Regions from separate parts of the Cryptosporangium arvum DSM 44712 genome, predicted to be linked through region 2. Evidence: riboswitches for the same ligand, from Rfam matches in the RefSeq annotation. Region 2 holds a riboswitch; the other holds the start of a gene.
What was found. Region 2 has a riboswitch for ZMP and ZTP ahead of CRYAR_RS09885 (serine hydroxymethyltransferase). Riboswitches for the same ligand answer to the same signal wherever they lie in the genome.

Region 1: linked by a shared signal. The riboswitch ahead of CRYAR_RS24170 (bifunctional 5,10-methylenetetrahydrofolate dehydrogenase/5,10-methenyltetrahydrofolate cyclohydrolase) and the one ahead of CRYAR_RS09885 (serine hydroxymethyltransferase) in region 2 are both predicted to bind ZMP and ZTP.

Annotation. Positions count from the first base shown of each region.
Region 1 covers NZ_KK073874.1:5,320,941-5,324,584, reverse strand. The annotation lists gene CRYAR_RS24180 (sensor histidine kinase) at 1-1,188, opposite strand, end outside; gene CRYAR_RS24175 (hypothetical protein) at 1,322-1,861, shown strand; ZMP/ZTP riboswitch at 1,861-1,944, shown strand; gene CRYAR_RS24170 (bifunctional 5,10-methylenetetrahydrofolate dehydrogenase/5,10-methenyltetrahydrofolate cyclohydrolase) at 1,960-2,817, shown strand; gene CRYAR_RS43560 (STAS domain-containing protein) at 2,814-3,173, opposite strand; gene CRYAR_RS24160 (ATP-binding protein) at 3,318-3,644, shown strand, end outside.
Region 2 covers NZ_KK073874.1:2,122,950-2,126,593, reverse strand. The annotation lists gene CRYAR_RS09885 (serine hydroxymethyltransferase) at 1-1,254, opposite strand, end outside; ZMP/ZTP riboswitch at 1,279-1,373, opposite strand; gene CRYAR_RS09880 (thiolase family protein) at 1,511-2,713, shown strand; gene CRYAR_RS09875 (3-hydroxyacyl-CoA dehydrogenase NAD-binding domain-containing protein) at 2,710-3,644, shown strand, end outside.

The DNA.
Region 1 (3,644 bases), 3.2 Mb from region 2:
GTCGCCCAGCGCGCACACGCCGCCGGGCCGGGCGCTCTCCGGCCAGGCCGACACCGCACGCAGCTCGTCGGCGGTCCCGGCCCAGAGCACGACCTCGCGTGCCCCGACCCCGTCGGCGACCGTGGCGCAGATCCCGTCCAGCGGCCGGCCGGCCGGCGTCGCCAGGTGCGCGGACAGGCGGGCCAGCGCCTCGTACGCGGTCGCGCGGTGCCCGTACACCAGCCGGTCGGCCAGCCGCTGCACCCGCCGGCGCAACGGTTCGAACGCCACCGCGACCACCCCGGTCGCCACCAGCGAGGCGTAGCCGGACACCAGCTGCCCGATGCTCGTCACCAGCACCGCGTAACCCAGCGTCACCAGGCCGGCCATCACCGCGAACACGAACGCCTTGTTGAGCACCGGGTCGATGTCGTACAGCCGGTACTTGAGGATCGCGGCACCGGCCGCGACCGCCACCAGCGGAACGGCCAGCACCCCGGCCAGCGGGCTGCCCCAGATCAGCAGGCCGGTCACCATCGCCGCGCCCGACCCGACCGCGGCGAACACGAACACCCGCAGCTGACGCGCCTCGTCGCCGCGGGCCCGGCGCAGCCGCACGACCACGCACACCACCCACGTCAGCTGGAACAGCAGGTAGCCGACGCCCCGGGCGATCTCGTAGAACGCGTCCGCCCGCCCCGGCAGGTGCAGCGGGTGCGGGGCGACCAGCCCGGTGCGGGCGTACTCCACCGGCCACAACGCCGACACGGCCGAGAGGACCAGACCGACCGCGGCCAGCCCTCCGACCACCGGCCGCCATCCCGGCGACGGCAGCCGCCCGTCCGGGAAACCCATGATCGTGACGCCGACCAGCACCAGCACCAGCGGCAGCGGCCACACCCCGAGCCAGCCGACCCAGGACGCGCCCGGCAGCGGGCCGGGGTGCAGGCCGTACTCCCGCGCGGCGAACATCCACGCGTGGGCGGCCCCGGTCGCGACGAACAACCAGCCCTCGCGGACCGCCGGCCGGCGGTGCACGACGTAGAGACCGACCGCGCCGAACGACGCCCCGATCAGACCGTTGTGCAGGTTGCCCAGGTGCGGGCCCAGCACGAACCCGGCGACGACGAGCGCGGCCACGCCCGCCCCCGCGCCCGCGACGACGAACGCGGCCACGCCCGTGCCCGCCGCGCGAACCGTGCTGGTCATGGCGGCATCGTCGCAGAGCCGCGGGGCCGGATGGATCAGGGCTGGCCCTAGGACCCCCGGGGGCCGGCCCCGATGTCCCGGGCCGCCGGAGCCCCGATCGTGGAGCGCAACCCGCCGACCGAGGGAGCGTCCCGTGACACCCACCGACCGCCTGCTGACCGGGTCACTGCTCGTGGCCCCGCTGATCTACCTCGCCGCCGACCTGCTCTACGCGCTCCGCGGCTGGGACGACCCGGCCGCGGGCGTGCTGCACGTGCTCGGCGCCGCCGGGTACGTGCTCGTGGTGTTCTGGGCGGCCGGCACCCAGCGGGGCGCGTTCGCCGTCGCACTGCTGGTCGTCGGGGTGCTCGGTGCGGCCGGGAACATCGGCTACGGCTTCAACACGCTGCACGTCGCGCTGGGCGACACCGACCTCAACGACGCCGGCGGCGCCGCGACGCTGATCAAGGTCCTCGGCCTCGGCTTCCCGCTGACGCTGCTCCTGATCGCGGTGGGTCTGCGCCGCGAGCACACCTGGGTCGCGCTCGGGGTGGCGGTCGCCGCGCTCGGCTGGCCGGTGGCGCACATCGCGAACGTCGGCTGGCTCGCCGTCACCGTGAACGTCGTGCTCGTCGCGGCGCTGGGCGCACGGGCGACGGCACGCGCCGCGCTCGTCCCGGCCCCGGTATCCTGACCGGTAGACGCGACTGGCGGCACTGGGATGGTCCGAACCATCGGGGAGCCTCTCCGCGGGAGTCGACCGCCTGGGCTTCCGCACCTCGAGGAGCGTCGATGACGGCTCGACTCCTGCCCGGCGGCCCGGTGGCCGCGTCCGTACTCGCCGACGTCGCCCGGCGCGCCGACGCGCTCCGCGCCCGGGGCGTGCGGCCCGGCCTCGCGACCGTCCTGGTCGGCGACGACGAGGCCAGCGCCGGCTACATCCGCATCAAGCAGAAGCAGGCCGCCGATCTGGGCTTCGACTCGCCGCACCGGCACCTGCCCGCCGACGCGACCCAGGCCGACCTGCTCGAGGTCGTCAGCGAGTTCAACACCGACGAGACCGTGCACGGCGTGCTCGTGCAGTACCCGATCCCGGGCCACCTCGACTACGACGCCGCCCTGCAGGCCCTCGAGCCCGACAAGGACGTCGACGGCATGCACCCGACGAACATGGGGCGGCTCGCGGTGGGCCTTCCCGGGCCGCTGCCGTGCACCCCGGCCGGTATCGAGGCGCTGCTCGCGCACTACGAGATCCCGGTGTCCGGGCGCGAGGTCGTGATCCTGGGGCGGGGCGCGACGCTCGGCCGGCCGCTGGCCATGCTGCTCGCGCAGAAGCGGCCGACCGCGAACGCCGCGGTCACCGTCGTGCACACCGGCGTCCCGGACTGGGAGCGCTACACCCGCCGCGCGGAGATCCTGGTCGCCGCGGCCGGCGTGCCGGGCATCGTCCGGCCCGAGCACGTGCGCCCGGGCGCGGTCGTGATCGGCGCCGGGGTCCGGTACGCGGGCCGGCGGCTCCTGCCCGACGTCGACGAAGCGTGTGAGCAGGTGGCCTCGGCCATCACGCCGCGGGTCGGCGGCGTCGGACCGACGACCGTCGCGATGCTGTTCCGCAACGCGGTGGCCGCGGCCGAGCGGGCCACCGCCTAACGGTCGAGCTTCGGGCGGGAGCGCTCGGGCAGCGTGCCGGACAGACCGGTCGCGGACAGGATGCGGCGCAGCGCCGCGGAGGGGTTGGTCACGGCGAGGCCGTAACCGGCGTCGGTGAGCGTGGCCTGGGCGCGCAGCAGCGTCGCGAGCCCGCGCGCGTCGATGAACCGCAACGCGGTGCAGTCCACCATGACCGGGCCGCCGGGCCGCGGCAGCAGCGAATCGATCGCGCCGAGCAGCAGCGGCTCGGTCCGGAGGTCGAGTTCACCGGTCAGCTCGAGGCGAATACCGGCCTGGTGGCGGCGCACGGTGACGGTGAGAGGGAGGTCGGGCTCGGCGAAGTACGAATCGGTCACGGAGACCTCCGGTCAGGGCGCCGTGGCGGGCGCGCGTGCATGACCGGGCTCTGGGCCGAACCCGATCAGAAGTCTAACCCGGTCCGGCGGTTCCGCCTCCGTAGCGGGGGTACCACCGGGCCGCCCGGGTCGGAGGAGGCTCACATGCCGGACGTCGCCCGTCTGCGGCTGTACCTCCGGCCCACCGCGGACGCGGCGCCGGAGGCCCGCCGGATGCTGGCGGCGGCCTGCGCGGCCTGGTCCCTCGAGCACGTCGGCGAGGCGGCGGCGGTGGTGGTCACCGAACTGGTCGACAACGCGGTGCGGCACGCGCGCACCGACATGCTCGTCACGATGGCCTACCGGGGCTCCTCCCTGCACCTGTCGGTGGCCGACCGCTCGGTCACCCCGTCGACGATCCCGGTCGGGCGCGGACCGTGCGGACTGCGACTCGTCGACACGTTCGCGAGCGGCTGGGGCGTGTGCCCGGTG
Region 2 (3,644 bases):
GGCCGGGACGGGGAACGATGCCAGGAGCGCGCGGACCTCGGCGGCGATCGCGTCGAGGGCGGGCTCGTCGCCCTCGGCGGCCACCGCGCGGTCGATGAAGTCCGCGATCAGCGGCATCTCGGCGGTGCCGAGCCCACGCGTCGTGACCGCGGCGGTGCCGATCCGGATGCCCGACGGGTCGAACGGCTTGCGCGGGTCGAACGGCACCGTGTTGTAGTTGAGCTCGATCCCGGCGCGGTCGAGCGCCTTCGCGGCCGGCTTGCCCCCGATGCCCTTGGGCGACAGGTCGGCCAGGATCAGGTGGTTGTCGGTGCCGCCGGAGACCAGGTCGAAGCCGCGCTCGAGCAGGGCGTCGGCCAGCGCGGACGCGTTCGCGACGATCTGGTGGGCGTAGGCCGAGAACTCCGGCGTCGCCGCTTCCTTCAGCGCGACCGCGATCGCCGCCGTCGTGTGGTTGTGCGGCCCGCCCTGCAGGCCCGGGAACACGGCCTTGTCCAGCGGCTTCGCCCACTCCTCGGTGGACATGAGCATCGCGCCGCGCGGCCCGCGGAGGGTCTTGTGCGTCGTCGTCGAGATGATGTCGGCGTGGCCGACCGGCGACGGGTGCGCGCCGCCGGCGATCAGCCCGGCGATGTGCGCGACGTCGGCCGCGAGCACCGCACCGACCTCCTTCGCGATGGCGGCGAAGCCGGCGAAGTCGATCGTGCGCGGCACCGCGGTGCCGCCGCAGAAGATCAGCTTCGGACGCTCGCGCAGCGCCAGGTCGCGCACCTCGTCCAGGTCGACGCGGCCGGTCTCCTTGCGGACGCCGTAGTGCACCGCGTTGAACCACTTGCCGGTGGCCGACACGCTCCAGCCGTGGGTGAGGTGCCCGCCGCTCGGCAGCCCCATGCCCAGCACGGTCTCGCCCGGCTTGAGCACGGCGAGGTAGATCGCGAGGTTCGCCGGCGAGCCGGAGTACGGCTGCACGTTGACGTGCTCGGCGCCGAACACGGCCTTCGCGCGGGCGATCGCCAGCTCCTCGAGCGGGTCTACCAGCTGCTGGCCCTCGTAGTACCGCTTACCGGCGTACCCCTCGGAGTACTTGTTGGTGAACACCGACCCGGTGGCCTCGAGCACGGCCGCGGACACGTAGTTCTCCGACGCGATGAGCCGGATCGTGTCCTGCTGGCGCTGGGCCTCGGCCTCGACGAGCCGGGCGACGTCGGGGTCTTCCGCGGCGAGGTGCGGCGTGGGCGGTTGGTTGAGCGTCATCGAAAAGCTCCCTGATGTCGTCAGCCCCGCCACCCAGGCGCACGGTGTTTTCGTACGGGATCCGTGTCGCTTCCCGGTGGTTGCTTCCACCTTTGACTGCGCCAGTCGCGACGCCTCCACCCTAGCGGCGAGGGGAGGAGCACCCGACGGCGTGTTACATGGGCGGTGTGCCTCGTCACACGTTTTAGGTGCGTTACCGGTCGGTGTTACCGGCGAGTAGCATTCGCGCCAGATATTTCCAATCCGTGGAGGACCTGTGTCCCGTCAGAGCCGTGACGTGGTCTTCGTCGACGGCGTCCGCACCCCGTTCGGCAAGGCCGGGCCGAAGGGGATCTACGCCGAGACGCGCGCCGACGACCTCGTGATCCGCACCATCCGCGAGCTGCTCCGCCGTAACCCGTCGCTGCCGCCTGCGCGGATCGACGAGGTGGCCATCGCGGCCACCACCCAGACCGGTGACCAGGGCCTGACGATCGGCCGGACCGCCGCGCTGCTGGCCGGCCTGCCGAAGTCGGTGCCCGGCTTCGCCGTCGACCGCATGTGCGCGGGCGCGATGACCGCGGCCACGAGCGTCGCCGGCGGCATCGCGTTCGGCGCGTACGACGTCGCGATCGCCGGTGGTGTCGAGCACATGGGACGCCACCCGATGGGTGAGGGCGTCGACCCGAACCCCCGCTTCCTGTCCGAGCGCATCGTCGACCCGTCGGCGCTGGTGATGGGCCAGACCGCGGAGAACCTGCACGACCGCTTCCCGCACCTGACGCGCGAGCGGGCGGACGCGTTCGCGCTCGCCAGCCAGCAGAAGTACGCGAAGGCGCTGGCCAACGGCAAGATCCAGCGCGACCTGGTCACGGTCGCCACCCGCAGCGCGGAGAAGGGCTGGGGCCTGGCCACCGCCGACGAGCCGCCGCGCCCGGAGACGACGCTGGAGGGCCTGGCCGGGCTCAAGACGCCGTTCCGCCCGCATGGCCGGGTCACCGCGGGCAACGCGGCCGGCCTGAACGACGGGGCGACCGCGAGCATCCTGGCCGCCGAGGACGTGGCCCGTGAACTGGGCCTCCCGATCGGCGCCCGGCTGGTGTCGTTCGCGTTCGTGGGCGTGGAGCCCGAGGTGATGGGCGTCGGCCCGGTACCGGCCACCGAGAAGGCGCTGGCGAAGGCCGGTCTGGGCATCGACGACATCGGGCTGTTCGAGCTCAACGAGGCGTTCGCGGTGCAGGTGCTCGCACTGCTCGACCACTTCGGCATCGCCGACGACGACGAGCGCGTCAACCCGTGGGGCGGCGCGATCGCGATCGGTCACCCGCTGGCGTCCTCCGGCGTCCGGCTCTTCACCCAGCTCTCGCGGCACTTCGCGGAGCGTCCGGACGTGCGCTACGGGCTCACCGCGATGTGCATCGGCATCGGCATGGGCGGGGCGGTCATCTGGGAGAACCCGAACTGGGAGGGCACCAAGTGACGACCCCCGAATTCGCTGACGAGGTCGTGACGAACGCGTTCGTCCGCTACCTGGCGCTGCCCGGCCTGGACGGCGAGATCGCGCTGATCACGTTGGACAACGGCAAGGACCACACGCGTCCCTCGACGTTCGGCCCGGGCGGTCTGGCCTCCCTCAACTCCGCTCTGGACGAGATCGAGGCCCACTCGCCGGGCGTCAAGGCGATCGCGGTCACCGGCAAGCCGTTCATCTTCGCGGTCGGCGCCGACCTCGACGGCGTCCCCCGCCTCACCGACCGCGAGCAGGCGCTGGCGATCGGCCGGCTCGGCCACGCGACGTTCGCCCGGCTGCGCGACGCGTCGGTGCCGACGTTCGCGTTCGTGAACGGTGCCGCGATGGGCGGCGGCATCGAGATCGGCCTGCACTGCGACTACCGCACGATCTCCTCCGGCGCGGCCGCGCTCGCGCTGCCCGAGGTGTTCCTCGGACTGGTACCGGGCTGGGGCGGCACCTGGCTGCTGCCGAACCTCATCGGCGCCGGGAACGCGGTGACGGTGATCGTCGAGAACGCGCTGAACCAGAACAAGATGCTCAAGCCCACGCAATACCTGGAGCTGGGCATCGGCGACGTTCTCTTCGAGCCGGCCGACTTCCTGGAGCGGTCGCTGGAGTGGGCGGCCGGGGTGCTGCGTGGAGACGTCGAGGTCGCGCGCCCGGAGATCGACCGCGGGCAAGCCTGGGACGACGCCGTCGCCTGGGGCCGCGCGGTCGCGGACGGCAAGGTGCACGGCGCCTCCCCGGCGCCGTACCGGGCCCTCGACCTGATCGCCGCGGCCAGGACGTCGACGTTCGAGGACGGCACCGCCGCCGAGGACGAGGCGCTCGCCGACCTGATCATGGGCGACGAGCTGCGCGCCGGCCTGTACTCGTTCGACCTGGTGCAGAAGCGCGC